DNA from 3 places in the Gordonia sp. JH63 genome. Region 2 is predicted to be linked to each of the others. Evidence: predicted binding sites of a transcription regulator. Region 2 holds the regulator's gene; each other region holds the start of a gene.

Region 1 (10,772 bases), 140 kb from region 2:
GGTCTCGGCCCTGCTCGAGGCCCTGCCCAAGGTCGGCAAGGTCAAGGCGCAGGAGATCATGACCGAGCTCGAGATCGCCCCGACCCGCCGCCTGCGTGGTCTCGGCGACCGTCAGCGCAAGGCTCTGCTCGAGAAGTTCAGCTCCTGAGCGTGAGCAACCGAACCGGATACGGCAGCGGAACGAACCCGTGGACGCGGCGGTGAACCACCGCCCGGACCACGAGGGAACCGGACGCACGAGGGGTCGACTGATCGTTTTGGTCGGCCCCTCGGCCGTCGGCAAGTCCACCGTGGTCGCGAGGGTCTGCGCCGCGGTACCCGATGTCTACTTCAGCGTCTCGGCGACAACCCGGGACCCACGGCCCGGCGAGGTCGACGGCCGCGACTACCACTTCGTGTCCGCGGGCGACTTCGACAAGATGATCGCCGCCGACGAACTCCTGGAATGGGCCGAGATCCACGGCGGGCTGCAGCGCTCGGGCACCCCCATCGCCCCTGTGCTCGCCGCTCTGGAAGCCGGCAAACCGGTTCTGGTCGAGGTCGACCTGGTCGGTGCGCGCAACGTGGTGGCCCGGCTCCCCGAGGCGATCACCGTCTTTCTCGCGCCGCCCAGCTGGGACGAACTCGTCGCCCGCCTGACCGGGCGGGCCACCGAGACGCCCGAGGCGATCGAGCGCCGACTCGCCACCGCGCGCACCGAGATGGCCGCGCAGGACGAGTTCGACCACGTCATCGTGAACAGCGAAGTCGACCGCGCCGTCGATGAGTTGGTATCCTTGCTGGTCGGACCTGAACAGCCGGCCGCATCCGCGACCTGACCGGCCCTTTCCGACACCCAGACCTCGACGCAGGAGTTCGTGTGAGCACCCCGACCAATTTCGACATCACCGAGATCGCCGACGCACCGGCCTACGACACGCCGCTGGGGATCACCAATCCGCCGATCGATGATCTCCTCGACCGCGCGTCGTCGAAGTACGCACTCGTCATCTACGCAGCCAAGCGTGCGCGCCAGATCAACGACTACTACAACCAGCTCGGCGACGGCATCCTCGGGTATGTCGGCCCGCTGGTCGAGCCCGGCCTCCAGGAGAAGCCGCTGTCGATCGCGATGCGTGAGATCCACTCCGACCTGCTCGAGCACACCGAGGGCGAATAGTCGTCGTCGGTGATGACCAAACCGACCGGAACCCGGCGACGCATCCTGATCGGCGTCGGCGGCGGGATCGCGGCCTACAAGGTCTGCTCGGTGATCCGACACTTCACCGAGTCCGGCCATGACGTCCGCGTCGTGCCGACCCCGGCTGCGCTCGAGTTCGTCGGCAAGGCGACCTTCGAGGCGCTGAGCGGTAACCCCGTCTCCACGACCGTGTTCGACGACGTCGACGAGGTCGCGCACGTCCGGCTCGGGCAGGGGGCGGACCTCGTGGTCATCGCCCCGGCCACCGCCGACCTCATGGCCCGCGCCGCACAGGGGCGTGCCGACGACCTGCTGACCGCGTCGCTGCTGACTGTGCGGTGCCCGGTGCTGTTCGTGCCCGCGATGCACACCGAGATGTGGGAGCACCCCGCCACGCAGGCCAACATCGCAACGCTGCGGTCGCACGGCTCGGTCGTGATGACACCCGCGTCGGGCCGTCTCACCGGCACCGACTCGGGCCGCGGTCGTCTACCGGATCCTCAGGAGATCGCCCTGGTGGGCGAGCTGTTGCTCGATCGCGCCGACGCACTCCCGTACGACCTTGCCGGCGTCCGCGTGCTCATCAGCGCCGGCGGCACCCGGGAACCGCTCGACCCGGTCCGGTATCTCGGCAATCACAGCTCCGGCAAGCAGGGCTTCGCGCTGGCCCGCGCCGCGGCCCAACGCGGCGCGAGCGTCACCGTCGTCGCCGGGTCCACCGCCGACCCGGGCGACCCGGCCGGGGTCACCATCGTGCGGATCTCGACCGCCGAGCAACTCGCCGACGAGATGACCAAGCGCGCCGCCGACGCCGATGTCGTGATCATGGCCGCCGCGGTCGCCGACTTCCGACCGGTTGCGGTCGCCGAGTCGAAGATCAAGAAGGGCGACGAGGGGCCGGCGCCGATCCACCTCACCACCAATCCCGACATCCTGCGCGGACTCGTCACCGCACGCGACGAGGGCCGCATTCCCACTGCCACCGTGATCGTCGGGTTCGCCGCCGAGACCGGCGACGAGACCGGCGGTGTCCTCGACCACGGCCGCGCCAAGCTCGCCCGCAAGGGCTGCGACCTCCTCGTCGTCAACGCCGTCGGCGACGGCAAGGCCTTCGGGACCGAGGACAACACCGGCTGGTTGCTCGCCGCCAACGGCGACGAGACCGCCTTGCCCTTCGGGTCGAAAACACTCATGTCGAGTCGGATACTTGACGAAGTGCGGCAACTGGTGCCTGATGGTCGAGGAGCTCGACCGACCGATTAGGTTGGAAACATCCCCGGCCAGTCGGACTGGCCGACACCGCCAGCGGCGCGGCGACCATCGACGCGCGTAGATCTCGAGAGGATCTGATGACCACCTCGTCACGCCTGTTCACGAGCGAATCCGTCACCGAGGGACACCCCGACAAGATCTGTGACGCGATCAGCGACTCGATTCTCGACGCCATCCTCACCGACGATCCGAAGGCGCGTGTCGCAGTCGAGACCCTCGTGACCACCGGACAGGTGCACGTCGCCGGCGAGGTCACGACCACCGCCTACGCCGACATCCCCAAGATCGTTCGCGACAAGGTCCTGGAGATCGGGTACGACTCGTCGACGAAGGGCTTCGACGGCGCATCGTGCGGCGTGAACGTCGCCATCGGTGCGCAGTCCCCGGACATCGCGGGTGGCGTCTTCAACTCGCACGAGAGCCGCAGCGGCATCTCGGAGGACGAGATCGACAGCCAGGGTGCCGGCGATCAGGGCCTCATGTTCGGCTACGCCACAAACGAGACCCCGGAACTCATGCCGGTTCCCATCGCGCTGGCCCACCGCCTGTCGCGGCGCCTCACCGAGGTGCGCAAGAACGGCACGCTCCCGTACCTGCGCCCCGACGGCAAGACGCAGGTCACCATCGAATACGACGGTGACACCCCGGTCCGCCTCGACACCGTGGTCCTGTCGACGCAGCATGCCGCCGACATCGACCTCGACAATCTCCTCGCGCCGGACATCAAGAAGCAGGTCGTCGACGCGGTGCTCGCCGAGATCGATCTGCCGACCCTCGACACCACCGACTACCGTCTGCTGGTCAACCCGACCGGCAAGTTCGTCCTCGGCGGCCCGATGGGTGACGCCGGCCTGACCGGCCGCAAGATCATCGTCGACACCTACGGCGGCATGGCCCGTCACGGCGGCGGCGCGTTCTCCGGCAAGGACCCGTCGAAGGTCGACCGCAGCGCGGCCTACGCGATGCGCTGGGTGGCCAAGAACGCCGTGGCCGCGGGACTGGCGAACCGCATCGAGGTCCAGGTCGCCTACGCGATCGGCAAGGCCGCACCGGTCGGCCTGTTCGTCGAGACGTTCGGCACCGAGAACGTCGATCCGACTGTCATCGAGCGGGTCATCACCGAGAACTTCGACCTGCGTCCGCTCGCGATCATCCGCGACCTCGACCTGCTGCGCCCGATCTACGCACCGACCGCCGCGTACGGCCACTTCGGTCGCACCGACGTCGACCTGCCGTGGGAGCGGACCGACCGCGCGGAGAAGCTGCGGGCCGCCGCGGGTCTGTAGACCCTCTGCGGAAGTACTCTCACTGACACCCAAAGGAGCACGGGTCCCGGCCGCCGAGCTGCCGGTGGCCCGTGTTCTTCCTGTTCTGGGGCTCGCTCACCTCGACCGTCCCTTCGATTACCTGATCGACGTCGACCAGGACGAGGACGCGCAGCCCGGTGTTCGTGTCCGCGTGCGATTCTCGGGTCGGCTCGTCGACGGCTACCTCCTCGAGCGCATCGAGAAGAGCGATCATCCCGGCAAGCTGGGCTGGCTCGACCGGGTCGTGTCCGCCGAGCCGGTACTGACCCGGCAGCTGGCGACGCTGTGCCGTGCGGTGGCCGATCGGTACGCGGGCACGATGGGCGACGTCGTGCGCCTGGCCATACCGCCGCGGCATGCGCGCACCGAGAAGGAGACGACGCCCGACCCGGCCGCTGTCGTCGAATCGCCCGGCCTCGCCGACTGGCATCGGTATGCCCTGGCCGACTCCTACGTGGAGAACCTGGCCGACAGTCATCCGCGGGCCGTCTGGCAGGCCCTACCGGGGGAGGACTGGCCGCGCCGTCTCGCCGAACTCGCCGCGGCGACCCTCGCAGGGGGACGCGGGTGCATCCTCGTCGTTCCCGATCAGCGTGATCTCGATCGGGTGTGGGCCGAGTGTGAGCCGTTGATCGGCGACCGTGGGGTCGCGCTGTCCGCCGGACTCGGACCCACCGCGCGCTACCGCCGATGGCTGGCCGTGCGCCGCGGTGCCGCGCAGCTGGTGATCGGTACCCGAAGCGCGGTGTTCGCGCCGGTCAAGGACCTGGGCCTGGTCGTCGTGTGGGATGACGGCGACGACAGCATGGCCGACCCACGGGCGCCCTACCCGCATCCCCGCGAGGTGGCGGTGCTGCGGTCGCACCACGAGCGGTGCGGCCTGCTGCTCGGCGGGTTCGCCCGGACCGCCGAGGCGCAGGCGCTGGTGGTCTCGGGCTGGGCGCACGACCTCGTCGCCGACCGCACGACGGTCCGCACCCGCAGCCCCCGTGTCCAGGCGATCTCCGACGACGACCGGCAGATCGCACGCGACCCCATGGCCCGGTCGGCGCGCATCCCCGAAGTCGCGTTCGACGCGGCGCGGTCGGCGTTCGCCGCCGATCGTCCGGTGATCTTCAGCGTCCCGCGCCGGGGTTACGTGCCGTCGCTCGCATGCACCCGCTGCCGCGAACACGCGCGGTGCCGGGCCTGTCACGGACCGTTGCAGCTCGATGCCGACCAACGACTGAGCTGCCGCTGGTGCGGACGGCCCGAACGGTCCTTCCGGTGCCCGGAGTGCGGCAACACCTCGGTGCGCGCGACGGTGACCGGTGCACGCCGGACCGCCGAGGAGCTGGGACGAGCCTTCGCCGGCGTGCCGGTGCTGACCAGCGGCGGCAATACGATCCTCGACGAGATCGAACCCGGCGCACGGCTCGTCGTCGCGACGCCCGGCGCGGAACCGGTGGCCCCGGGCGGATACGGCGCCGCGATCGTCGTCGACACTTGGGCACAGCTCGACCGGGCCGACCTGCGTGCCGAAGAGCACGCGGTCCGGCGGTGGATGGCGCTCGCCGCGATGGTGACCCCGCACGGTGACGGTGGGCGAGTGGTGATCGTCGCCGATTCGGCGCTCGCACCCGTGCAAGCCCTGATCCGTTGGGACCCGGTGGGTTTCGCCTCGATCCAGTTGCAACAGCGCGTGGAACTCGGATTCCCCCCGGCGGTGACGATGGCCTCGGTCGACGGGCCGACCGGGGTGATCACCGACTTCGTCGAGCACCTCGAGTTACCCTCCGACGCCGATGTTCTCGGCCCGGTGCCGTTGCCGCCCGGCGTCCGCCCACCGGCCGGCAGTGCCGAGTGGGAGGCCGCCGCGGACGACGAGATGGATCGCATCCTGGTGCGGTTGCCGCGCAAGCACGGACGGCTCCTCGCCGAGGCGCTCGTCGCGGGCCAGGTGCGCCGCAACACACATCGACAGACCGGGCCGATCCGGGTGCAGATCGACCCGCCTACGATCGGATGAATGCGCATCGTTTTCGCCGGGACCCCCGAGGTCGCCGTGCCGTCGTTGCAGGCCCTCATCGACTCGCCATCGCATGAGGTGGTCGGGGTCATCACCCGGCCCGACGCCGTGTCCGGCCGCGGCCGCAAGGTGATGCGGTCACCGGTCGGACAACTCGCCGACGAGCGTGCGCTCGAGGTGATCACCCCGCGCCGGTTGTCGGAGCCGGAGGTCGACGACGTGCTCCGGCGCTGGGCTCCCGACTGCGGTGCCGTCGTGGCCTACGGCGGGCTCGTACCGCCCGGACTGCTGGACCTGCCATCCCACGGTTGGATCAATCTGCACTTCTCGGTGCTGCCCGCCTGGCGGGGTGCCGCTCCGGTCCAGGCCGCCATCGCCGCCGGCGACGAGGTGACCGGGGCCAGCACGTTCCGGCTCGAGAAGGGTCTCGACACCGGTCCGGTCTTCGGGGTGCTCACCGAGACCATCCGACCCACCGACACCAGCGGTGATCTACTCGGGCGTCTTGCCGATGCCGGGTCGGGACTGTTGCTGTCCACGCTCGACGGCCTCGAGGCCGGTGAACTCGCCCCCGAACCGCAGCCGACCACGGGGGTGAGCCACGCGCCCAAGGTCGAGGTCGAGGACGCGCGGATCCGCTGGGAACTGCCGGCACACATCATCGATCGCCTGGTTCGCGCGTACACACCAGCACCCGGACCGTGGACCAGCCTCGACGACGCGCGGATCAAGGTCGGGCCGGTGTCGGTCGCGTCGGCCGACGATCCCGGTCTGCCCGATGCGGCGCGGGACGGCGGCCTGGCGCCCGGTGCACTCGCCGTCACGAAGAAGGCGGTGTTCGTCGGAACCGGTTCGCAGCCGGTCAAACTCGGCACCGTACAGCCGCCGGGGAAGAAGCCCATGCCCGCCGCCGACTGGGCTCGTGGCGCGCGCCTGACCGACGGGACGGTCCTGGGATGAGCGGCAAGTTCCGGCAGAAGGACCTCGATCCCGCGCGCGTGGCCGCCCGCGACACCCTCCGCGCAGTGCGCGAACGCGACGCGTATGCCAACCTCGTCCTGCCGAAGATGCTGCGCGACAGAAAGATCGAGGGACGAGACGCTGCCTTCGCCACCGAGCTGGCCTACGGGGCCGCGCGGGCCCAGGGTCTACTCGACGCGGTGATCTCCTCCGCCGCGAAACGGCCGGTCGCCGACATCGACGGCACGGTGCTCGACGTCCTGCGGCTCGGCACCTATCAGCTGTTGCGGACGAGGGTCGGCGCACATGCGGCGGTCTCCACGTCGGTTGACCTGGTGCGCGCCGAGAACGGGATGGGGCCTTCGGGTTTCGTGAACGCGGTGCTGCGCAAGGTCTCCCAGAAGGACGAGGACATGTGGGTGGAGGAGCTCGCACCGTCGCCCGCGGACGATCTCGTCGGCTATCTCGCCTTCCAGTACGCACATCCGCGCTGGATCGCGGAGGTGTTCCGCGACGCTCTCGGTGGTTCGGCGGGACAGCTGCAGGCGGCACTCGCCGCCGACGACGAGCGGCCGCCTGTGCATGTCGTCGCTCGTCCGGGGTTCATGACCGCCGAGGAACTCGCCCTCACCAGCGAGGGGGAGGTCGGCGACTACTCCCCGTACTGCGTGTACCTGCCTGGTGGCGATCCCGGCGACGTCGCCGCAATCCGTGAGGGGTACGCGGGTGTCCAGGACGAGGGCAGTCAGCTGATCGCCCGTGCGGTGACCGTGGCCGAGGTCGCCGACGACGGTGGGCGGTGGCTCGACATGTGCGCCGGCCCCGGCGGGAAGGCCGCCCTCATCGGTTCGCTCGCCGAGATCGACGGTGCCCGACTCGATGCGATCGAGGTGTCCGAGCATCGCGCCGGCCTGATCCGCAAGGTCGTGTCCGACCTCCCGGTCACCATCCATGTCGCCGACGCCCGGTCGAGTGGGCTCGACGCCGGTTATGACCGCATCCTGCTCGACGCCCCGTGCTCGGGGCTGGGCTCGCTGCGCCGACGTCCCGAATCCCGCTGGCGCCGGACCACTGCCGACGTCGACGAACTCGTCGTCCTGCAGAAGGAGCTCCTCGCCGAAGCGCTGCGCCTGGTGAAACCCGGTGGCATCGTGGTCTATTCGACGTGTTCACCGCACCCGGCGGAGACGACGGCGGTGGTGGCCGACGTCCTGGCGTCGACGGACGGTGTGCGCCAACTCGATGCCCGCCCCTTGGTGACGGTGGGCAAGCTCGGCCCGGACCTGTTGGGCGACGGACCCCACGTTCAACTCTGGCCGCATGTCCACGGCACCGACGCCATGTTCCTGGCGGCGTTGACGCGGGACTAGTTCCGGGTCAGGACGTTCTGCTTTCCACGAGGGTGGCGAGCGCAGCGGTGACCGAACCCCAGCCGTCGTAGAACCCGAGCTCCTCATGGCGGTCACGATCGGACGGACTCCGATGGCGCACGACGACGCTGTACTCGGTTCCGTCTGCGTGCTCGGCCACAGAGATCTCGGCGGTCATGGGGACCGGAGCCGGTTCGGCAGGGCGCCACGAACTGTCGACGGCATTCGTGAACACCAGGCGCTCGTGGAGATCGACGACGAGGAAGACGGCATCCATGTGTGGTACGAAAGTGGTTCCGTCGTCGCTCATCCGGGTCACGAGCCCACCGCCCGGTTCGGGCTCGAGGCGGTCGACGCGGGTGACCGTCGGAGCCGGCGTCCACCATTTGGCGAATTTCTCCGGCTGGGTCCACGCCTCCCAGATGCGTTGTCGCGGAGCACCGATCACCCGGTGCAGGGTCAGGTCGAGTTCTGGGTCGATCATGGTGTCTCCTCGGTGTCGGTCACGAAGTCTTCGAGACGGTCGGTGCGTTCGGTCCACACGGTGCGCTGATGTTCGAGCCACGTCGACAGACGGCGCATACGGCGCCTGTCGAGGGTGCACATCCGTGTGCGTCCGACCTTTCTGGTCAAGACGAGCCCGCTGTCCTCGAGCACGCGCAGGTGCTTCATGAACGACGGCAGGGTGATGGGGAAGGGTTCGGCGAGCTCGCCGACGCTGGCCGGCCCACGCCCCAGGCGTTCGACGACGGCGCGACGCGTGGGATCGGCGAGCGCGCCGAAGATCTCGTCGAGTGCGACCGAACTGTATGCCATGTGGCTAAGTGTTGCAGGTCCCATCGCTTAACTCAATGGCTAAGTGCAAATCTGGCGTCCGCCTTGTGGAAAGTGCACCATCATGTGCTGCTTTTCCGGTACCATCGAATGTATGTACGACGTCGCTTCAGACGCAACTGGCCTCTTGGCTACCGAGCATCTACGGTCCATCGTGGGTGGGCTGTCGGCAATGCCCGTGGGTCTCGAGGAGGCGGAGTCGGTGGATCGGCTCACTCTGCTCGAGGAGATCAAGTCGGCATGCACGGCGGCCCAGGTGCGTGAGACCGCGAATCTCGACGCGCTGCGCGCAGCCGACGAAGCAGCACGGAACGTACCGGAGCGCCGGCGCGGTCGCGGACTCGCCGCCGAGATCGGTCTGGCGCGCAAGGTCTCGCCCCGAAAGGGAAGCCAGTGCCTCGGATTCGCCCGCGCCCTGGCGCACGAGATGCCCCATACGATGGCGGCACTGACTTCCGGTGTGCTCACCGAGTGGCGGGCCACGATCCTGGTACGCGAAACCGCTTATCTGACACGTGAAGCGCGTGAGGAGATCGACCGCCGGATCTGCGCCGATCCCGCAGCTCTGGTGGGGGTGTCCGACCGCGAGATCGAAGCATCGGCCAAGCGCCATGCGTACGAACTCGATTCCGAAGCGGTGGTGGCACGTAAATCGAAGGCCGAGAAGGACCGCCGCGTCAGTGTGCGACCCGCGCCGGATCTGATGACGAAACTGTCGGTGCTGCTGCCGATGGCGGACGGGATCGCGGTGTACGCCGCGTTGAAGAAGCACGCCGACTCAGTTGTCGGACAGGACGACCGAAATCATGCACAGGTCATGACCGACACCCTGGTCGAACGTGTCACCGGACGCGCTGTCGCAGAGCCGACACCGATCGCGCTCAATGTCGTTCTGTCCGACCGGTCCTTGTTCGGCCTAGACGATTCGGCCGCCGACGTCCACGGATACGGACCGATCCCGGCGACGATCGCGCGGCTGCTGGTGGCCGATTCGGTGTCGCCCGAGGGGGAGACCGCCTCGACGATGCGGAAGTTGTACGCGAGACCGTCCGATGGCGCGCTGGTGGCGATGGAGTCACGGGCACGAGCTTTCCCAACCGCTCTCGCCCACTTCATCCGGATGCGTGACCAACGGTGTCGGACTCCCTACTGCGGTGCACCGATCGTCGAGATCGACCACGCCACACCGCATCGGCGCCACGGCCCGACGAGCGCGGTAAACGCTGATGGAACCTGCGTCCTGCACAACCGCGCCAAGGAGGCCCCCGGTTGGTTCTACGACGTGAAGATGGTCGACGGCGTCCGCGTCATCGACGTGATCACCCCGACCGCGCTACGACACCGCAGTGTCGCTCCACCCGCGATGGGGCATCAACCGCCAGGACGCAGCGGCGTCGAAACCAGCCTGATCCAGATACTCGCAGCGTCGTGATTGTGGATGGCGAACGCATAGTCCGGTGATGCTGTACTAGGTTGTTCGTCGTGGCGGTCCGCCACGTCGTTGTCGGTGCAAACTCGGGGGTTTGTATGGCTGAGCGGTTCGGTGTCGAGGAGCTGGGTGTCATCACCGGCGTGGGCGATGCGCTGGCTCGATGCTCATCGGAGACACGAGCTCTGTGGACCGGGAAGTCCGCCTTCGACGATGCGTCGGCCGCGATGCCGGCGTCGGCGATCGGCGCTGCGTGCGCCGGCAAAGACGGCACCGTCCGTTCACTGCTGGGCCGCGCGGCGGCGAGGATGGACCAGGTGTCGCAGACCTGCTACCAGGCCGCCGGTGACGTCGCTGATACCGAGGAGTCCCTGGCCAGCGGCTTCCGTGCCATCAGCGAGTTCTGATGTCG
Region 2 (10,772 bases):
AGGTGTCCACCGCGACCCGGCAGCCGGCGAGGACGAGGTCGTCGGCGATCGAGCGGTACCAGTCGTCGGGGACGCCGGGAGGCAGCGACCCGCAGAGGGTGACCCACTGCGCGGAGCCGGCGTGCTCACGGATCAGCCCGACGAGCGCCTCGCGGTCCGGGCCCGTCAAGGTGACGCCCGGTGCGTTGATCTTGGTGGTCGTCCCGTCGGATTCGGCGATGGTGATGTTGGACCGGACCTCGCCGTCGACCGGCACGGCGTCGTAGGGGAGTGCGAGGTCGTCGAGTGCGGCCCGCAGCGGGTCGCCCGGCCGCGCCGGGAGCAGTGCGCGGGTGGCCAGGCCCGCGGCCGCGACGACCCGGGCCACGTTGACGCCCTTGCCGCCCGGCTCGGTGCGGACCACGCCGGCGCGCTGCACCTCGCCGCGGGCGAGCGGTGCGCCGAGTTCGAGGGTGCGGTCGAGACTCGGGTTGGCGGTGACGGTGACGATCATGCGATCACGACCTCGACGCCACGCGCGGACAGGGCCGCCGAATAGGCCGGGTCGATCCCGGAGTCGGTGATGAGGACGTCGACGTCGTCGAGTCCGGCGAAGGAGGTGAGGTCCTCGCGGTCCATCTTCGAGCTGTCGGCAAGGACCACGACCCGTTGCGCGGCTGCGACCATCGCCGCCTTGACCGCGGCCTCGTCGGGGTCGGGTGTCGACAACCCGTGGGCCTCGCTCAGGCCGTTCGTCCCGATGAAGGCGGTGGTCACGCGCAGTCGGCGAAGCGCGTCCACGGTGTCGACGCCCACGGTCGCCTGGGTGAGACCGCGTACGCGTCCGCCGAGGGCATGGAGACCGTCGGGATGGGTTCCCGCGAGCAGGCCGGCGATGGGCAGGCTGTTGGTGAACAGGGTGAGCCTCCGATCGGGAGCGGTCGCCTCGGCCGCGCGGTAGGTGGTGGTGCCGGCGTCGAAGAGCACCGAGCCGCCGTCGGGCGGCAGGAACCGGATGGCCGCCCGGCCGATCGCGGTCTTCTGCTCGATCTGGCTCGACTCCCGTTCGTCGATCCCGAGCTCGCCGAGGGTGCGCATGATCTCGGCGCGCACGGCGCCGCCGTGGACCCGCTGGAGATGTCCGGCGCGTTCCAGTACCGCGAGATCGCGTCGGACGGTCTCGCTGGTGACGTCGAATTTCTCGGCGAGCGCGGCCACGGATGCCCGCCCCGCGAGTCGCACCTCGTCGACGATCGCCTGTTGTCTCTCCTCGGCGTACACACCGCTCCGATCTCCGGTTTCGACCAACCCGCTTGTTGAGGCGTGTGGGATTGGATGTTGTAGTAATTGTGTTTACGCCTGTTTGTGTTGACAAGTCAAGCACTTTTTGTAACGGTGGTCACATCGGTAGTCGAGTGAGAGGCAAGACGATGGCGCAGATCCTGACGGGAACCCCGGTGGTCGGCGGGTTGGCCCACGGTCCCGCGCTGTGGCCGGGCGAGCGACCCGACCACTCGCCGGAGAAGCTCGGCGTCGGTGTGGAGATCGCCGAGGAACGGCGCGCCGACGAGGTCACGCGCTTCGCCACCGCGGCCGGCGCCGTCGCCGCGCGGCTGCGCACGCGCGCGTCGCAGAACACCGGGGTGACGGCCGAGGTGCTCGCCGCGACGGCGGGCCTGGCCGAGGACCGCGGCTGGATCGGTGCCGCGACCGCGCTCATCGGCAAGGGCGCCCCCGCCGAGGCCGCTGCCGTCGCGGCCACCGAACAGTTCGCGGCGGTGTTCACCAAGCTCGGCGGACTGATGGCCGAGCGGGTCACCGATCTCAACGACGTGCGCGACCGGGTCCTCGCCGAACTGCTCGGCCTACCCGAACCTGGTGTGCCCACTCCGGAGGTGCCGTCGGTCCTGCTCGCCGACGACCTCGCGCCCGCCGACACCGCGGGCCTCGACCCCACGAGCACCATCGCCCTCGTCACCCGCCTCGGCGGACCGACCAGCCACACCGCGATCATCGCGCGCCAGCTGGGGATCCCGTGCGTGGTGGCGGTGGCCGACCTGGACGAGATCGAGCCCGGCACAACCGTTCTCGTCGACGGCAGCACCGGGCGGATCGAGGTGGAGCCCGATGCGGAGGCGGCCCGGGCTCGCGTCGACGAGGATCGGCGGCATGCCGCACTCGTCGCCGGCTGGACCGGTCCGGGGCAGACCGCCGACGGGGTGGCCGTGGCGGTGCTCGCCAACGTCGCCGACGGATCGTCGGCACGCGCCGCGGCCGGGTACCCCGTCGAGGGCGTCGGGCTCTTCCGCACCGAACTCGCGTTCCTCGAGCGTGCCGACGAACCGTCGGTGGACGAGCAGGCCGCGATCTACCGGGAGGTGCTCGATGCGTTCGACGGGCAGAAGGTGGTCATCCGCACCCTCGACGCCGGGTCCGACAAACCGCTCCGGTTCGTGACCCATCCCGACGAATCGAACCCAGCGCTCGGCGTGCGGGGCGATCGGATCGCGCTGGCGCACCCCGAGATCCGCGCGCATCAGCTCGACGCGATCGCGCAGGCCGCGTCGGGGTCGGCCGTCGCGCCGTGGGTCATGGCGCCGATGATCGCCTCGCCGGCGGAGGCGCGCACCTTCGCCGCCGAGGTCCGCGGCCGTGGTCTGGTCGCCGGGGTGATGATCGAGGTGCCCGCGGCGGCGATCCTGGCCGAAGCCGTCCTCGCCGAGGTGGACTTCGTATCCATCGGCACCAACGATCTGACCCAGTACACGATGGCGGCCGACCGGATGTCGGCCGATCTCGCCGGACTGACCGACCCGTGGCAACCGGCCGTGTTGAGCCTCATCGCGGGTGTCGCGGCAGCGGGTGCACGTCAGGGAAAGCCGGTCGGGGTGTGCGGCGAGGCCGCCGCCGATCCGAACCTCGCCTGCGTGCTCGTCGGTCTCGGGGTCACCTCGCTGTCCAGCGCGCCGGCTGCTGCCGCGGCCGTGGGGGCCCGGCTCGGCGAGGTGTCCGCACCGGACTGCCGGGCCGCCGCCGAGGCTGCCCTGGCCACCTCGGACCCCGCCGCGGCGCGCGAGGCTGCCGCGGCGGTGCTCGACGGTTCGGTCGGTGGAGAGGTCAGACTCGCCGCATCACGGTGACGACCTTGCCGAGGATGACGGCATCGTTGCCCGGGATCGGATCGAACAGTTCGTTGTGCGGCATGAGCCAGACGTTGGGGCCCTGACGCTTGAAGGTCTTCACGGTGGCCTCGCCGTCGATCATGGCCGCGACGATGTCGCCGTTGTCGGCGACGTTCTGCTGCCGGACCACGACCCAGTCGCCGTCGCAGATCGCGGCGTCGATCATCGACTCGCCGACGACGCGCAACAGGAAGAGAGATCCCTCGCCGACCAGCTCACGGGGCAGCGGGAAGACGTCCTCGACGGCCTCCTCGGCCAGGATCGGACCGCCGGCCGCGATTCGGCCGAGAACCGGCACGAAGGTCGGCTCGGGCAGCTGACCGGCCGACGGGGTGTCCGGCGACGGGGTGTCACTCGGGGCGATGTTGACCGCACGGGGACGGTTCGCGTCGCGCTTGAGCAGCCCCTTGCGTTCCAGCGTCCGCAACTGATGGGCCACCGACGACGTCGAGGCCAGGCCGACCTCGTCGCCGATCTCCCGGATGCTCGGCGGATAACCGCGCTCGCGCACCGAGCGGCGGATCACCTCCAGGACCCCGGCCTGTCGCGGGGTGAGTGAGGCCTCGGCGGCGGCGGCGTCGAACGGGGCCTCGTCGTCGGCGCCCCGCGCTCGGCCGCGCCTATCGCCGGTGTCACTCATGTTCGGTTCCTCTCGTCTTCGGAACGTGCTGGTAGATGGCTTGCGCCGGGTCCGAGCCTAGCGGAGTGCGACCGGCACCTCAAACATTTGTTCGATGTGTCGCGAGACTTTGTCGGGACGTCGTGCTACAAATTCGAACATCAGTGCATCGAACATCTGATCGATGTTCGAACACCGACCGCCACACCCCGCACGATCCAGACACCAGAACACCGGAGGGCACCATGCGCACCGCCACTCTCGTCGCTCCCGTCCGCACCGACCGTCCCGACGCTGTCCGGCCCCCCACCGACCGCGCCGATCGGGTCCGGACGCGCGCCCCGCTGTCCGACGGCGGCCGCCCGATAGACAACCGGCCGGCCGGCACCCGACCGCGGGGTGCGTCGCCGGTGACCCCGCGGGTGGGCGGTACCCACTGTGGTTCTTCGGTCGGGGTGCGCGGGCGTGGCCCGGTCGGACCCGACGCGGCGGTGTTCCGTCGCCGCCGCCGCACCGCGGTCGCGCTCCTCGCCGGCGTCGGGCTGGCGTTCGTCGTGTGGGTGTTCGGTGTCGTGGGCCAGAACTACTCGGACTCGCTGACCCCGTCCGCCGTGAGTGCCGAGGTCGTCCACGTGCGCTCGGGGGACTCGCTCAGCTCGATCGCCGGCCGGGTGGCACCCGAGATGCCGCGCGAGGTCGTGATCGACGAGATCGTCGCGATGAACGATCTGGGGTCGAGCGCGCTGCAGGTGGGCCAGCCCCTGCTCACCCCCCGGTACCGCTGAGGCCGGGCGGTATCCTCGATGTCACAGGGGCCGGCCGACAAGCGGCGGGGCGCACGCTTCGGGTGCGTTCCAGCGTCCCGCGACCTGCGTGAGGACACGATGCGCTGCCCCTTCTGCAAGAACGACGACACCAAGGTCATCGACTCGCGTGTCGCAGATGAAGGGCAGGCCATCCGCCGCCGTCGCTCCTGTGTGGAGTGCGGTCGCCGGTTCTCGACCGTGGAGAGCGCCGTGCTCGCGGTGGTCAAACGCAACGGCGTGACCGAACCATTCAGCCGGGAGAAGGTCATGCGCGGCGTGCGGCGAGCCTGTCAGGGCCGCCACGTCGCCGAGGACGCGCTCGCGCAACTCGCCCAGCAGGTCGAGGACACGGTGCGCGCCAGTGGATCGGCCGAGATCCCCAGCAACGAGGTCGGACTCGCCATCCTGGGTCCGCTCCGCGATCTCGACGAGGTGGCGTATCTGCGCTTCGCCTCGGTGTACCGGTCGTTCGACTCGGTGGAGGACTTCCAGCGCGAGATCGACGACCTGAAGGCGGCATCGGGATCCGGGAGCGCGCTCGCCGAACCCGTGTCAGCCGAGTCGGTCCAGAGCTCGTAGGACCCGTTTCTCCGACACCGGGAACGCGGTGCCGAGACGCTGGGCGAACAGCCCCACGCGCAACTCCTCGACGAGCCACTGCGCTTCGTCGTCGACCACCGCCCGCCGGTGCTCGGGTACCTGTTCGATGCGCTGGGCCCACCGTTCGACGACGCGATCGACGGCGGCCACCCCGGCCTGGTCGCGTGCTGCGGACGCGGGTAGTGCCTCCAGACGTGCTTGCGCGCCGTCGAGATAGCGCGGCAGATTCTCCAGGTGGCGTCGCGCGGTGGCCGCCACGAATCCGTCGAACACGAGGTGGGCGACCTGTTCGGCGACGTCGTCGGCAGCCAGCGAACCGGCGTGCCGGTCGATCGCCGCCCGCAGCGGGGACATCCGTTCGAGGGCTGCGACGGCCAGCGAGAAGTAGTCCGGTGCGGCCGCGGCGACCCGTGGCCGGATCCGTTCGAGCAGCGCCGAGAAGGACTGTGGTGAGCGAACCGCGGCGAGCTCTGCGTCGTCGATGTCGGCGACCGTGTCCCGAATGGCCCGTCGGGTGCAGTCGGCGAGCAGTGCCTCGGTGGTCGAGTACGGGCTCTGGCTCAGGGCGAGTCGTTCGACCGGACTCAGCGAGCCGGCGATCCGCTTGTGCAGCGGAGGTATCGCGAGGTCGAGGAGGGCGACGATCCCGCGTCGCAGGAGGCGGTCTCGTGTCTCCGGGCTAGCCGCATCGACGACGACGACGCCCCGCGCGTGGCCCTTCGCGTCGGAGACCACGTCGATCGTCGGGTACCGGGTCAGCCGCTGCCCCGCGACATCGACCGTGGTCTGCTCGGCGAGCGAACCGATCCCGTCGGCGGTCCAGGTCCGATACAGGGTGCGCGACACCGTCTTCGGCGCCGCGGGCGTTCCGGTCTGCTGAAGTTCGGGCAACGAGTCGGCGCGGGAGACGATCCGTCCGGAGTCGTCGGCCACCGCGAAATGCATGCGCAGGTGCGGCGGTACCCGGTCGGTGTCGAAATCGGCTGCGGTCACCCGCATCCCGGTGATCGCCGAGAGCTCGCGCGCCAGCCCGGTGGCCAGCGGCTCTTTGCGCGGGGTGAGCCGGCCGAGCGCGAGTTCGGCGAACCGCTGCGCGGGTGACATGCTCTTGCGCAACTGTTTCGGTAGCGACTTGACCAGTGCGGTGGCCAGTTCGGCGCGCATGCCCGGGACCGACCAGTCGAAGCCGGCCGGTCGGACGTGGGGGAGCAGTGCCTGCGGGATCACGACGGTGACGCCGTCGTCGGGTGCGCCCGGTTCGAACCGGTAGCGCAGTTCGAGTCGGGTGTCGCCCTGCTGCCAGGCGCCGGGATAGTCCGTCGGCGCGACGTCGGTGCCTCCCGTGACGTCCTCGGGGCGCAGATCCAGCAGATCCGGTTCGACCCGGCGGGTCTTCTTCCACCAGGTGTCGAAGTGCCGGGCGGAGGTGACCTCGGCCGGTAGCCGCTGGTCGTAGAACTCGAAGAGCTGGTCCTCGGTGATCACCAGACCCCGGGTGCGCGTGCGGTTCTCGACGTCCGAGGCGGCCTCGAGAAGCTTGCGATTGCGGTCGAAGAAGGCGTGCTGCGTCCGCCAATCGCCCTCGACGAGAGCGTGCCGGATGAACAGCTCCCGCGAGACCACCGGGTCGATGGGGCCGTAGTCGACGCGCCGGCGGGCGACGAGCGGGACCCCGTACAGGGTCACGCGTTCGTAGGCCATCGCCGCTCCGCGTTTCGCCGACCAGTGCGGCTCGCTGTGGGTGCGCTTCACCAGATCCCCGGCGAGTTTCTCGGCCCACAGCGGATCGATCCCGGCGACGGTGTGGGCGAACAGGCGCGACGTCTCGAGGACCTCGGCCGCCATGATGAAGGCGGGCGGCTTCTTGGCGAGCGGAGAGGCGGGGAAGATCATCAGCGTGGTGTTGCGCGCACCGGTGAACTCGCGGCCCTCGGTGTTGCGGGCGGCGATGTTGCTGAGCAACCCGGACAGGATGGATCGGTGGACGGCGTCGGCGTCGAGTTCGGTGGGCGCGACCGACCAGTCGAGGTCCTTGACGATCTCGGTCAGCTGTCGATGGAGGTCCTGCCACTCCCGGATGCGCAGGAAGTGGAGGTACTCGCGCTCACACATGCGCCGAAAGCGGCTGCCGGACAACTCCTTGCGCTGTTCGCCAAGGTATCGCCACAGCTCCACGTAGGACAGGAAGTCCGACTGCGGGACGACGAAGCGCCGGTGCTGGGCGTCGGCGGCCTCACGGTGCTCGGCCGGCCGTTCCCGTGGATCGGGGAGCGACATCGCGGCGGCGATCACGAGAAGGTGGTCGAGACAACCCAGTTCGTGTCCGGCGATGAGCATCCGGGCGACCCGGGGATCGACCGGGATCCGCGACATCGACCGGCCGATCGGGGTCAGTCGCGGGGGCCCGCCCTCGCGCGGGACGGTGATGGCGCCGAGTTCGGTGAGAACACCCATACCGTCGCGGATCGCGCGGTCGTCGGGCGGCTGGACGAACGGGAACTCGGCGATCTCACCCAGTTTCAGCGAGGTCATCTGGAGGATGACCGCCGCGAGGTTGGTGCGCAGGATCTCCGGGTCGGTGAAGGCCGGCCGGGAGTCGAAGTCGTTCTCGCTGTAGAGACGGATGCAGACGCCCGGGGCGACACGACCGCATCGACCGGCCCGCTGCCGGGCACTGGCCTGTGAGACCGGTTCGATGGGAAGACGATTGACCTTGGTCCTGGTCGAGTACCGACTGATACGGGCGGTGCCGGTGTCGATGACGTAGCGGATGCCGGGCACGGTCACCGACGTTTCGGCGACGTTGGTCGCCAGCACGATCCGGCGTCCGTCGGAGGGGGAGAACACCTTCTGCTGCTCGGCGATCGACAGTCGCGCATAGAGCGGCACGATCTCGGCACCGGGACCCTTGCTGCCGCCGGTTCGTCGACGGAGCGCCTCGGCGGTCTCTCGGATGTCCCGTTCGGTGGGCAGGAACACGAGGATGTCGCCGCGGCCACCGGCCCACAGTTCGTCGACGGCGGCGTCGATGCCCTGGATCTGGTCGAGGTCGGCATGTTCGCCGCCGCCGGCGTCGTCCCCGTCGTCGGGTCGTTCCTGCAGGCTCAGCGGTCGGTACCGGATCTCGACCGGATAGGTGCGTCCGGATACCTCGATGACCGGGACCGAGGTCTTCGGCGTGCTGAAATGCCGTGCGAAGCGCGCCGGTTCGATCGTCGCCGAGGTGATGATCACCTTCAGATCGGGGCGTCGGGGCAGCAGGCGGCGCAGATAGCCGAGGATGAAATCGATGTTGAGGCTGCGCTCGTGGGCCTCGTCGATGATGAGGGTGTCGTAGCGGCGCAGCATGGGGTCGGTGGCGATCTCGCGGAGCAGGATGCCGTCGGTCATGACCCGGACGAGGGTGTCGGCGCCCGACCGGTCGTTGAACCGGACGGAGTAGCCCACCGCGTCGCCGAGTTCGGTGTCGGTCTCGTCGGCGATGCGCTTGGCGACCGAGCTCGCGGCGATGCGCCGGGGCTGGGTGTGCCCGATCGACCCGCGGATGCCACGCCCGAGTTCGAGGCAGATCTTGGGGAGCTGGGTGGTCTTGCCCGAGCCGGTCTCGCCCGCGACGACCACGACCTGGTGGTTGCGGATCGCCTCGGCGATCTCGTCGCGTGCGGCGGAGACCGGTAGTTCGTCGGGGAAGCGCAAAATCGGCACGGTCGCGCGCCGCCGGTCGAGACGGGCGCGTGCCTTGTCGACATCGGCGACCAACTGTCGCCGCTTCGCGGCATCCGGGCGCGCGGCGAGCCGATCGATGCGACGACGCAACCGGTCGGCGTCGACGAGGCCCACGTCGTCGAGTGCGCGGAGCAGATCCGAGCGGGGGATGTCCGATGCAGCGGTGTCCGGTGGAGACGGGAACGGGTCAGGTGACGAGGACGGGGCCGACATGATCACTCCAGGATATGGGGAAGCGCCGAGGCCGGTTCACCCCAGTGGCCGCGTGGGCCGCGTGGACCGGCATCATGGGGCCATGGCTGATGGTTCGAGCACTGGTACTGGATCGTTGTGGCACGGTTTCGCCGACATGGGTGCGGTGACCGCGAGCGGGCCGTTCGTCGTGACCAGGGGAGAGGGTGCGCGGATCTTCGACCGCGACGGCAACTCCTACCTGGATGCGACCGCCGGACTGTGGTTCACCAACGTCGGGCACGGCCGCACCGAGATCGCCGACGCCGTCGCGCGTCAGCTCGGCACCCTCGCGCACTACTCCAACTTCGGTGACTTCGCGAGCGACGTCACCCTGCAGCTCGCCGAGGAGCTCGGCGCCATCGCGCCGGTACCCGGATCGAAGATCTTCTTCACCTCCGGCGGCAGCGACTCGATCGACACCGCGGTCAAACTCGCCCGCCGCTACTGGGTGGAGCAGGGCCGCGAATCCAAGCGGGTCGTCGTCAGCCGCACCAAGGCCTATCACGGGATGCATGCCGCGGGTACCTCGCTGGCGGGCATCCCGCTCAACCACGACGGCTACGGCGAACTCATGCACGACGTCCAGAACGTCGAATGGGACGACGCGAAGAGCCTGCTCGGTCTCATCGAGCGCGTGGGCGCCGACAACATCGCCGCGTTCTTCTGCGAGCCCATCATCGGGGCGGGCGGCATCTATCTCCCGCCGGAGGGCTACCTCGCCGAGGTGCGGGACATCTGCCGCGACCACGACATCCTCTTCGTCGTCGACGAGGTCGTCACCGGCTTCGGCCGCATCGGCGGCGAATCCTGGTTCGCCTCCGCACGATTCGGCCTCGAACCGGACATGATCACCACTGCCAAGGGGCTCACCTCGGGGTATGTCCCGATGGGCGCGGTGTTCATCGCACCGCGGATCGCCGAGCCGTTCTTCGCCGGTGGCGTCTGGTGGCGGCACGGGTACACCTACGGCGGCCACGCGGGCGCGGCGGCGGCGGCGCTGACCAACCTCGAGATCATCCGCCGCGAGAACCTCCTCGCCGACGCGACACGGCTCGAGGGCGACCTCGCCGCCGCGCTGTCGCCGCTCGCCGACCTCGACACGGTCGCCGAGGTCCGGACCGGACTCGGCGCGGTCACCGCGGTACAGCTGGCCGACCCAGCGACGGCGCCGGCCGCGGTGGTCAAGCTGCGCGAACACGGGGTGAGCACCCGGGCCGCAGGTCAAGGGGCGCTGCAGATCTCGCCCGCGTTCGTGATGACGACCGCCGAGGTCGGCGAACTCGCCGACCGGATGCGCGCGGCGCTGAGCTGACCCTGGGGCGCCCGTTCGTGCTGCTCCCTGAGGAGCGCCTGGAGCTTGCGGAGGGCGCGTCTCGTTCTGCTCCCTGAGGAGCGCATGGAGCTTGCGGAGGGCGCGTCACGAAGGGGCCCGGCTGCGTAGCGCAGCCGGGCCCCGTCGTCGTCTCACATGCGACGGATCAGGCGTTGGCGAGCACCTCGGTGGTCGCGATCGCCTGGGCGACACCGCTGACGATCGACGCGACCTTGAGCGCCTCGAGGATCGCCTCACGGTCGACGCCGGCCTCGCGCAGGGTGTTCTCGTGCGCGGCGACGCAATGACCGCAG
Region 3 (10,772 bases), 2.0 Mb from region 2:
TTCCGGTGACGGTGGCGTAGCCCTCGTCGCTGAGGAGCGCTTCCAGGACCTTCATCGCGGCGGCCCGCTGCTCGTCGGACAGATCTGCGAGGTTCACCCCGGCGCGGTCGACGAAGGTGACCGGGAAGTTCGACCACGACGTCGTCTTGGTCTCGTCGTCGTAGTCGTAGGTGACCTGCTCGCGTTGTTCATCGGACAGGGTGGCCAGGAACGCCTGAGCGGCTTCGGCGGACGACGAGATCGTGGTGGCGGTGGTTGACGCGTCTTCGGTGGTGATCGAGGAGGACACGGACGAAGACGCAGAGGTCGTGGCCGATGACGTGCTGGGAGCGTCGGTGGTGCAGCCACCGAGGAGCAGGCCCCCGGCCAGCAGCGCCGACACGATGGCTACGTGCACGCGGCGAGAAGAGGCAGAGGCAGAGGCAGAGGTTCGCTTGTGCATACGACGAAAGCTATCGGCCCCCACTGCTCCCTCCCTGGGAGAAACCTGGACGGTTCCTGGGAACCGTGCCGCTCTGGTCAGCCGATCAGATCGACGAGCCGGCGAACCGCGAATTCGTAACCGCGGATGCCGAAACCGGCGATGACCCCGGCGGCGATCGGTGACACATAGGAGTGATGCCGGAATGCCTCGCGCCGATGGACGTTGCTGATGTGCACCTCGAGGATCGGGACATCGGGGACGACGAGCGCATCGGCGAGGGCGACCGAGGTGTGGGTCCATCCCCCGGGGTTGATGACGATGCCGCTGATCTCGCCGACGGATTCGTGGATCCAGTCGAGCATCTGCCCCTCGTGATTGGTCTGCGCCGCGCGCACCCCGAAACCGAGCTCGGCAGCGGTGCGCTCGGCCAGGTCCACCACGTCGGCCAGGGTGTCCGAGCCGTACACGGCTGGCTCCCGGGTGCCGAGGGTGTTCAGGTTGGGGCCGTTGAGCAGCAGGATCGGCAGACGGTCGGGCACCTCGGCGTCGGACATGGCGTTCACCTTACTGGCCCTGACCTGGCGATCGGCGTTCCTGCGTCACCGCGGAGCGACCGTGAACACCCGCCCGTCGTGCCCGCACCGCCGCCGGCAGGGGCGAGACGTCCCAACGGTTACCATCTCTCTTTGTGCCAGCGCAGACCGTTCGACGAGCGAGAATCGTCGCCATCGTCACCGGTCTGCTCGGATTCCTGCTCGCACTCGCGACTCCCCTCATGCCGGTGTCGCAGCGAACGGCCGAGATCGACTGGCCGCAGAACGGTCAGATCGGTTCGGTGTCGGCCCCGCTGATCGGCTACACGCCGGTCGACCTCAATGTCTCGATTCCCTGCACTGCCGTGAACGACCTGCCGCCCGGCGGATCGGTGCTGCTGTCGACGACTCCCAAGCAGGCACCGAAGTCCGGTGAGCGCGGCCTGTTCATCCGCAAGACCGGTGCTGCCGATGCGCCCCTGGACCGGCAGGGCGTCGAGGTGGTCATCCGCAACGTCTCGCTGGTGTCGGCGACGCTGCAGGACATGCGCGACCAGGGGTGCCGCGAGATCGTCGTGCACGCCGATTCCGACGCGGTGACCGCCGAGTTCATCGGCATGACGAGCGGCACCCGGAACGAGGACGGCGAGGACGAGCCACTCGCCGGCACGACCGAGGACACAGAGGCCTTCAAGTACTCGTCCGACCAGCGCCCCCAGGTGACCGGCCTCTTCACCGATCTCACCGGGCCGGCGGCCGACATCGCGGGGCTCGACGCCCACGTCACCATCGATTCGCGCTACAACACCGCGCCGACCATCTCGAAGTGGCTGGTCGTGATCGTCGGAGTGGCGTCGACGCTACTGGCTCTGTCCGCTCTGGCAGCGCTGGACTCAACCGACGGCCGACGGCATCGTCGGATCTTCCCGGCACGGTGGTGGCGGCTCAATGCGCGCGACTACGTGGTGATCGGCGCGCTGATCGTGTGGCACATGATCGGGCCCAACACCTCCGACGACGGTTACCTCCTGACCATGTCGAGGGTGGCCCAGGACAGCGACTACACCGCGAACTACTTCCGCTGGTACGGCGCACCCGAGGCGCCGTTCGGCTGGTACTACCAGGTCTTCGGACTGCTCAGCCACATCTCGGTGGCGAGTCCGTGGATGCGTCTGCCCGCACTGTTGTGCGGAATCCTGGTGTGGCTCATCGTCAGTCACGAGGTTCTGCCCCGCCTGGGACGTGCCGCGCTGACCCGCCCGATGGTCGCCTGGACGGCGGCGTTCGCGTTCCTGGCGTGCTGGTTCCCCTTCAACAACGGCCTGCGGCCCGAACCGATCATCTGCCTGGGCGCCCTGCTGACCTGGTGTTCGGTCGAACGGGCCATCGCCACCGGTCGCATGCTGCCGGCCGCCGTCGCGTGCCTGATCGGAGCGTTCAGCATCGCCGCCGGCCCGACGGGCCTGCTCGCGGTGGCGGCACTGATCGCCGGCGCACGCCCGATGATCATGGCGCTCATCAAGCGAGCCCGCGTCGTCGCCGAACTGTCCTCCGCCGACACCGAATCCGCGGGATCGGCATCCGGCGATCCCGAGACCGCCGACCGCGATCGCAAGCGCTCGCTGCGATGGTCGTTCGTGGCGCTCATCGCGCCGATCCTCGCGGCCGGCACCTTCGTCGTCTTCGTCGTGTTCTCGAACCTGACCCTGCGGTCGTTCGTCGAGGCGTCGAGTATGAAGTCGGCGCTCGGGCCGTCGATGAGCTGGTACAACGAGATCGGTCGCTACTCGGCGCTCTTCGCCTTCTCCGCCGACGGTTCCATCGCCCGTCGGTTCGCGGTACTGGCCATGATCCTGGGGCTGGTCGTCTCGGCGGCAGTGCTGGTCCGCAAGAACCGTATCCCGGGGACCGCCATCGGCCCGACCCGCCGCATCGTCGCGATCACCTTCGCATCGCTGGTGTTCCTCATGTTCACCCCCACCAAATGGACCCACCACTTCGGCGTCTTCGCCGGTATCGCGGCCGCCCTCGCCGCGATCGCGGCCATCGCCGCCAGCCAGCAGTCCATGCATTCGAGGCGAAACCGCACCCTGTTCTGCGCGCTCGTCCTGTTCATCGGCGGTCTCGCCTTCACCGCGCCGAACTCGTACTACTACTACTCCGCGTGGGGCATGCCGTGGGGCGTCGAGCAGGTCAAGATCGGCGGCATCATGCTCGGCAGCGTGCTGCTCTACGCCGCGCTCGCCCTGCTGCTGGTCGCGCTATGGTTCCACTTCCGCGAGCCGTTCACCGGGACCGATCCGCACGTCGAGGAATCCACCGGCGCCGACGCCGCGCATCAGCGGTGGTACCGACGACTGGTCGCCTCGATGGCGGCCGCCCCGCTGGCCTTTCTGGCGATGGCGGTGGTCGTCTTCCAGATCGTCACCGCGGTCTTCGCCGGCATCCACCAGAGCTCGTCGTACTCGGTACCCCGGTCCAACTTCGCCGCCGTCGCCGGCAACCCGTGCGGGATGGCCGACAAGGTCTGGGTGGAGTCCGACCCCGACCGCGACATGCTCCGCCCGGTCGACCCGACGCTGCCCAACCCTCTCGGCGGACCACCGCCCGCACCGGGCAGCGTGCCGTCCACCTCGGGATTCTTCCCCAACGGTGTGCCGACAGCACTCGAGTCGACGGCCAGCGAGGGGTCGCTGGGTGTCCTGTCCGGCGACGTCTGGCAGTCCCCCGACATCGTCAACTCCAACCCCGGCGGTACCGGCGGCGGCGAGATCGCCGAACCCGGGATCAACGGCAGTACCGCGGCGCTCCCGTTCTTCCTCGATCCCGCCTCGACGCCGGTCATGGGCAGCTACTCCAAGCTCGACCAGGTCCCGGCCCGCCTCACCTCCGGGTGGTACGCGCTGCCGCCGGATTGGCGGGACCGCCCGCTGCTCACGATGTCGGTGGCCGGTGAGTACGACAACCCGAACGTGATGCTCGAGTACACCGCGGACCCGATCGGTCCCGACACCGGCGATGCCGACCTCGAGGCCGCCGGCGACACCGAACTGATCGATCCCGGTCCACGGCCGTCGTGGCGCAACCTGCGCTACAACACCGACGAGTTGCCGTCCGACACCACCGCCGTGCGGATCGTCGCGACCGACGACAACCTCGCCGAGGACCGGTTCATCGTGCTCACCCCGCCGCGGGTCCCGCAGATGGACACCCTGCAGGACGTGGTCGGCAGCACCGATCCGGCCCACATCGACTGGACTTCGGGCCTGGCGTTCCCGTGCCAGCGCCCGTTCACCCACGACGTCGGGGTCGCGGAGATCCCGAAGTGGCGCATCAAGCCGGGCTCAGACCTGGCAGCCGCGGTGTCGGCGTGGCAGAACCGCTTCGGCGGCGGTCCGCTCGGCTGGCTCGAGGTCTCCCAGCAGGCGACGGCGCTGCCGACCTATCTGATGGCCGACATCGGACGCGACTGGGGCGCCCTCGAACGCTACGAGCCATACGGCGACGTCGACACGCTCGCCGAGATCGAGACCGGCACCGCCACCCGCAGCGGACTGTGGAGTCCCGCGCCGTTGCGGCACTGACGGTTAGGCGGCCCGGTCGCCGCGGTGGTAGTCGGCGAGGCGATCTGCTTTGCCGTCACCGGTGGTCGGTGAGTATGCGTGCGAGTTCTGCTTCGACCGGGGTCAGCGGTGGGCTGGTGAGGTGCTCCGGCGGTGTTCGCGGATGGACCAGTTCGCGATAAGCGAGTTCGAGACGGAGGCCGCGGTCGCCGTAGCCGACGGCATCGGGGCGCCCGCTGCTCCCTGAGCAGCGCCCGGAGCTTGCGGAGGGCGCGTCACGAAGGGTTGGGCGCGAGTCATCGCCGGACCTGGTGGCAGGTCCGTGGATCTCGTTGCGCACGGTGTTCAGGTGTTCTGCGAACCGCCGGGGTATGTCGGGTCGGCGGTTGAGGCGCTCGGGGTTGGGCGGTGCACCGGGTTCGGCGTTCAACCGCCACAGGCAGCGGCCTTCGTCGGGTCCGGACCGGGCGATGCGGGTGGTGTACTGCCCGGGCTGGTCACCGACCATCCGGTTATGTCGCGGGCAGGCCGGGGCGAGGTCGTCGATGTCGGTGAGACCGCCCTTGGCCCAATCCCTGTGGGCGTGATGCATGTCGACCTGGGTGGCGGGCTGATCACACCCGGGTGCCGAGCACACTTCCCCGTCGGGGCGGGCGAAAGAGACGAGGCGCTGTTCGCGGGTGGCCAGACGTCTGCCGCGCCCGAAGTACAGCGGCACAGTGGTGGCGTCTTTGAAGATCGCCAACCACGGCTGGACGTCACCGGCCATCGCGATCAAGTCCCGGATCGGCAGCAGGGCGCCGGTGGCGGTGGTCGCGAGTCCGGCTTCGCGGACCAGGTCGGAGAGTTCGGCTTTGACGATCAGTTGCACGGGCAGGCCGCGATGCGACGTCCCGAGAGTCCCGTCGGCGAAGCCCGCAGTGAGTGCGGCGTCGAGCGCATCATGATTCGTCTGGGCAAGAGTGCGGCCGTCGCGGTCGGCGGCGGCGGTCAGGGCGTCGGGGTCGGCGGTGGCGGCCGGGCCTTGGGGTGAGGCGGGGTCGTCGGGGTTATTGAGTCCGGGTTTGCCCCACACGGCGAACATCATGGTGAGTCGGGCGGCGAGTGCGGGTGTCAGGGTGCCGGAGATCTTGGCGGTGCCATCGGCGCGTTGCCGACCGATCCACAGGCCGCGGCGTCGTTTCTGGTCGGTGTCGTCGGACAGGGTGCCGTCGGGGTCGAGGTGGGCGAGCAGGCGGGCACCGAGTTGGGTGATCTCAGCGGGGGTGTGGTCGGTGGCGATCTCGGCCATCTGCCGCTCAGCGGCGACCTTGATGTCGTGGTCGACGGCGACCGGGATGCGGTCGAGGACATCCAATGCGGCCTGCACGTGCGCGGTGCCGACCGCGCCTTGTGCGAAAGCTTCCGCGAGGCAGGGGTATTCGGGTGGGAGGACCTCGCCGCCGAGGCTGGTCCGGTGGGCGGTGGCGTCCATCTGCTTACGGCGGCGCATCGGGTTCGAGACTCGTAGCCGATGTGTCATGTACTGCATGAGGGTCCGGCAGCCGGCCTTGCGGGGCAGGTCGCGAGCGACGGCCTGATCGATCTGCCGGTCTCCGGCGACGGTCAGACGTGCGATGGCGCGTTCGGTCTCCGCGGCCACTTCAGCGAGTTCGGCATCGGTACACGGTGACAGATCCACGGTCTGCAACTTGTCGAGGGTGCGGTGGAGATCGGCCACCAACTCAACGGCACGCGGTTGCGGCGCTGTCGAATCGCCACCGACGCGTGTGGTGTCGGACATGACGGTCACCTCCCCCGAGAACCGTTGCTGCGAATGTACGTTCGACTGTACACGAAAGAAGGGTAAACGGCAGCTCGAAATACGTTGTCCAACAGAATCTTTGCTGCGCGGAGTTGCCACCTTGGATTGTCGGTGGTTGCTGGTAGTCTCCGCCTGCGGGCAAGAACTGTGCGGTCTTTGCGGTGTGGGACCCTTCGTGACGCGCCCTCCGCAAGCTCCGGCCGCTCCTCAGGGAGCAGTGGTTGGCCGCGCCCTCCGCAAGCTCCGGCCGCTCCTCAGGGAGCAGTGGTTGGCCGCGCCCTCCGCAAGCTCCGGCCGCTCCTCAGCTCTCGACGCAATGGTTGTGTCGTTCTTTCGGATCAGGGAGCAGGGGTACCGGCGCTCACGCACCTCAACCTTTAGAGCCGCGGGGTGGGCCCTAGGTACCCCGGGGGACGTCGCTTACGATGAGGCACCGTGCCTGTGACAGCCCCGACCTCGCCTGAGGATTCCGCCGAACCGTCCTCGTCGGGGCCGGCATCGTCGGGGCAAGGGACCAGGATCTCCGCGGGCACCGCCCGGTGGATCGCGATCGTGGCGGGGATCGCCGGCATCGTGCTGTGTGCCCTCACCCCGCTGCTGCCGGTCAAGGCCGTCGATGCCGGTTTCGAGTGGCCGGCCGGGCAGGATCTGAACGCCGACACGTCGTCGGTGATGGCGCCGCTCATCGCGCAGACCCCGCAGACCCTCGACGCCCGCATTCCGTGCGCGACGCTGGCGTCGGCACCGGACGGCGTGGTCCTCGCCACGATGCCGACCAATGCACCACGCTCGAAGTCGTCGTCGCTGTGGGTCACCGCCACCGACGCCGCGATCACCGTGACCTTCCGGAACAGTCTCGCCGCGACCGCCTCCCGCGCCGACCTGAGCCGATGCTCGGAACTGCGCATCTTCTCCGCCCCCACCGGCCCGGGTGCGCAGTTCGTCGGGCTCGGCGAGTCGACGACCCTGCCGCCGGACCGCCGCCCGCAGGTCGACGGCATCTTCAGCAACCTCAGCCCGGAACAGGCACGCGACGCCGCTGGTAACGGCCTGCGCGTGCAGGTGGCCATCGACAACCGGTACGAGTCGTCCCCGTCGATCCTCAAGATCATCGTGATGGTGCTCGCCACGCTGTCGGTACTCGTCGCCGTCGTCGCGCTCGGGCTGCTCGACCGCATCGGCGGGTACCACCGGCGGATCGGCGCGCGCACCCGCTCGTGGTGGCATTTACTGAAAGCCCGGGCCAGCGACCTGGTCGTCACCGCGATCCTGCTGATTTGGAGCGTCCTCGGGGCCGGTTCGCCCGACGACGGTTACATCCTCAACATGGGCCGTACCGCCGACGGTTTCGGCTACCTCGCCAACTACTACCGCTTCTACGGCATCCCCGAAGCACCGTTCGACTGGTATTACAGCTTCCTTGCGGCGTGGTCGTCGGTCTCGCCGTCGGTGCTGTGGATGCACATCCCGCAACTCGTCGCCGGCCTCGTCTCGTGGTTCGTCCTGAGCCGGGTGCTGCTGCCACGCCTCGGCCCGGCGGTACGGCGCAGTTCGTGGGCGATCTGGGCGGGCGCCCTGACGTTCACCGCGTTCTGGTTGCCGTTCTGCAGCGGCTTGCGCAGCGAGGGGATCATCGTCCTCGGTTCGCTGCTGACCTGGTGGGCAGCGGAATACGCCATCGCGACCCGCCGGCTCCTGCCGGCGGCGCTGGCCGCCCTCGTCGCGGGCTTCACCCTGGCGCTCGCCCCGCACGGCGTCGTCGGCGTGGCCATCCTGCTGGTGGCGGCCCGCTCACTGCTGCACATCCTCATCGACCGACGGAACCGGATGGACGGATCCCGTTGGGCGGCAACGCTCGCCCTCCTCGCGCCGATCGCCGCCGCAGGCATGGTGGTGCTGATAGTGGTGTTCCGCGATCAGACCCTGGTCACCGTCCTCGAAGCGATCAAGCTGCGCTACTCGGTCGGGCCGGTCATCTCCTGGCACCAGGAGTTCCTGCGGTACTACTTCATCTCGGTCGTGACCGACGACGGCGCCCTCACCCGTCGCGTACCGCTGCTCCTGCTGCTCGCCGGCCTGTTCGTCACGGTCGCGGTCATGTTGCGGCGCACGAGGATTCGCGGAGTCGACCCGGGACCCGTCTGGCGTCTCATCGGCGCCGTCGGGGTCACCCTCCTCCTGTTCGCGTTCACGCCGACCAAGTGGACCATCCAGTTCGGCGTGCTCGCCGGGCTGGCGGCGGCGATCGCGGCGGCGGCCACCGTCGCCGTGGCCCAGTCGGCGGCCCGTTCGGCGCGAAACCTGACGGTCTTCGTCTCCGGACTGTTGTTCGCGATGGCCGCCGCGATGGCCGGTTACAACTCGTGGCCGTTCCTCTACGAGTACGGCATCTCCTGGTTCGACCGCGCCCCCGTCATCGCCGGCTACCAGGCGTCGACGCTGTTCCTCATCCTCGCCGTGCTCGCGGCCGCGGTCGCGGTCTGGCAACACCTGCGGCTGGACTACGTGGCCAATCGCGGTCTCGCACATGCCGACACCGGGCCCGGCGAGACCCGAGCCGATCGCCGACGACTCTTTCTCGCGTCCTCACCACTGGCGGTGATCGCCGGTCTGCTGGTGATCGTGGAGTTGCTGCTGTTCGCCAAAGCCGCGGTGACCCGGTACCCGGCGTCGACCGCACTCGCCGAGAACCTGAAAACGCTGCGCGGCAACAGCTGTGGCCTCGCCGACGATGTCCTCGTCGAACTCGACCCCAACGCCGGCATGCTGACCCCGGCCGACGGCGCCACCACGACGCAGGCGCTGCGCGGTGAGAACCCGGTCGGGTTCTCACCGAACGGGATTCCCGACGACCTCCAGCCCGAGCCGGGTAGCCAGCGCCCCGGACAGATGAACGTGTCGGCGAGTATGGCCCGCCCGTTCGCGATCACCGGCGGGCTGGGCGCCGGGACCACCGGCGGGCGCGGACCGGAAACCGTGAACGGTTCCACCGCCAAGTTGCCGTACGGGCTCGACCCCGCCACCACGCCGGTCCTGGGCAGCTACGGGTATCCGGGCGAGGCCCGGCTCACGACCGGCTGGTACGACCTGCCCGCCGACCGTGCCGCGTCGCCGCTGCTCGTGTTCAGCACCGCGGGCGCCGTCTCGACCATCGACACCTTCGGCGTACGCAACTTCGGGCAGAAGATGGTGGTGCAGTTCGGCCGCCCGGGTGCGGACGGGAACTTCGAACAGGTCGGCCCCGACATCCTGCCCATCGACCCCGGTCCCGTGATCTTGAACATGCCCTGGCGCAACATGCGCGTACCGATGTCGGCCGCCCCGCCGCGTGCGACCGTGATGCGATTGTCGCTGCAGGACAACAACCTCGGCGAGAAGCAGTTCATCGGGATCACCCCGCCGCGCGCACCGCGGTTGCAGACGCTGCAGGCGGTCGTCGGCTCGACGGCACCCACCCTCATCGACTTCGGGGTGGCGTCGCACTTCCCGTGCCAGCGGCCGATGGGTGTGTCCCACGGCGTCGCCCAGGTCCCACAGTGGCGCATCCTGGGTGACTATCCGCTGACCAATTCCCAGTCCAAGACGTGGCAGGCCGGCGTGGACGGGGGACTATTGGGGATCTCGGAGGCCACCACGTCCGCGTCGGCGGTCTCGACGTACCTGCAGGACGACTGGGTGCGCGACTGGGGCGCACTGGAGAAGCTGACCCCGCTCGTGTCCGACGCACCGGACGCGCGGATCGACACGGCACAGACGACGCAATGGGGCTGGTCACGAGCCGGCTCGATCAGGGTGGAGCCCCAATCCGATGAGTGAGTCCCGTACGCCTCGTACGTCCCGTCTGGCGACCACGGTCAACCCGAAGATCGTCGCGACCGTCACCGGTCTGCTCGGATTCCTGTTGGCGATCCTCACCCCGCTGTTGCCGGTGAACCAGTCGACCGCCGAACTGCAGTGGCCGCAGGGCGGCGACGTCTCCGATGTCGCCGCCCCGCTGGTCTCCTTCGTGCCGATCGACATGGAGACGTCGGTTCCGTGTTCACTCGCCACCCGCCTGCCCGACCAGGGCGGAGTACTGCTGTCGACGATCCCCGAAGGCGGCCAGGACGCCGGGGCCCGCGGGCTCTTCGTCCGGGCGACGTCCGACGCACTGACCCTCACCGACCGCAACGTCGCCCTGCTGAACACCGATCGAGCGGCCGCGCAATCGAATCCGAACTGTCGCATCGTCTTCCGGGCCGACGGCGAGGGGGTGAGCGGACGATTCGAGGGCCTGCCCGAACCCGCCGCGGACTCCGGCGCCGCGCACGGCTCTGCGCTGGCCGACCACGAGATGCGTCCCCAGATCGTCGGCGTCTACAGCGATCTGCCCGCCGATGTCTCTCGTGACGGGTTGTCGCTGCGCGCCACCATCGACACCCGCTACGTCAGCACCCCGACCCTGCTGA

The links. The regulator LexA, encoded in region 2, represses DNA repair genes until DNA is damaged. The targets are predictions, from matches to a motif close to CGAACANNTGTTCG.
Region 1: a site for LexA is predicted at 9,019-9,032, ahead of GR168_RS11160 (DUF222 domain-containing protein). Genes of this name have one in related genera too.
Region 3: a site for LexA is predicted at 6,334-6,347, ahead of GR168_RS01545 (HNH endonuclease signature motif containing protein). Genes of this name have one in related genera too.

Annotation. Positions count from the first base shown of each region.
Region 1 is NZ_CP047235.1:2,458,458-2,469,229, forward strand. It holds gene mihF (integration host factor, actinobacterial type) at 1-148, shown strand, start outside; gene gmk (guanylate kinase) at 189-818, shown strand; gene rpoZ (DNA-directed RNA polymerase subunit omega) at 860-1,159, shown strand; gene coaBC (bifunctional phosphopantothenoylcysteine decarboxylase/phosphopantothenate--cysteine ligase CoaBC) at 1,172-2,443, shown strand; gene metK (methionine adenosyltransferase) at 2,527-3,738, shown strand; gene GR168_RS11135 (primosomal protein N') at 3,803-5,767, shown strand; gene fmt (methionyl-tRNA formyltransferase) at 5,768-6,727, shown strand; gene GR168_RS11145 (transcription antitermination factor NusB) at 6,724-8,097, shown strand; gene GR168_RS11150 (SRPBCC domain-containing protein) at 8,105-8,581, opposite strand; gene GR168_RS11155 (metalloregulator ArsR/SmtB family transcription factor) at 8,578-8,913, opposite strand; gene GR168_RS11160 (DUF222 domain-containing protein) at 9,104-10,363, shown strand; gene GR168_RS11165 (hypothetical protein) at 10,459-10,767, shown strand; gene GR168_RS11170 (hypothetical protein) at 10,767-10,772, shown strand, end outside.
Region 2 is NZ_CP047235.1:2,313,792-2,324,563, forward strand. It holds gene GR168_RS10475 (1-phosphofructokinase family hexose kinase) at 1-493, opposite strand, end outside; gene GR168_RS10480 (DeoR/GlpR family DNA-binding transcription regulator) at 490-1,260, opposite strand; gene GR168_RS10485 (putative PEP-binding protein) at 1,410-3,119, shown strand; gene lexA (transcriptional repressor LexA) at 3,097-3,801, opposite strand; gene GR168_RS10495 (LysM peptidoglycan-binding domain-containing protein) at 4,026-4,565, shown strand; gene nrdR (transcriptional regulator NrdR) at 4,665-5,165, shown strand; gene hrpA (ATP-dependent RNA helicase HrpA) at 5,139-9,125, opposite strand; gene GR168_RS10510 (aminotransferase class III-fold pyridoxal phosphate-dependent enzyme) at 9,208-10,458, shown strand; gene GR168_RS10515 (alkyl hydroperoxide reductase) at 10,625-10,772, opposite strand, start outside.
Region 3 is NZ_CP047235.1:351,864-362,635, reverse strand. It holds gene GR168_RS01560 (DUF3500 domain-containing protein) at 1-442, opposite strand, end outside; gene aroQ (type II 3-dehydroquinate dehydratase) at 520-978, opposite strand; gene GR168_RS01550 (arabinosyltransferase domain-containing protein) at 1,113-4,541, shown strand; gene GR168_RS01545 (HNH endonuclease signature motif containing protein) at 4,597-6,303, opposite strand; gene GR168_RS01540 (arabinosyltransferase domain-containing protein) at 6,760-10,140, shown strand; gene GR168_RS01535 (arabinosyltransferase domain-containing protein) at 10,133-10,772, shown strand, end outside.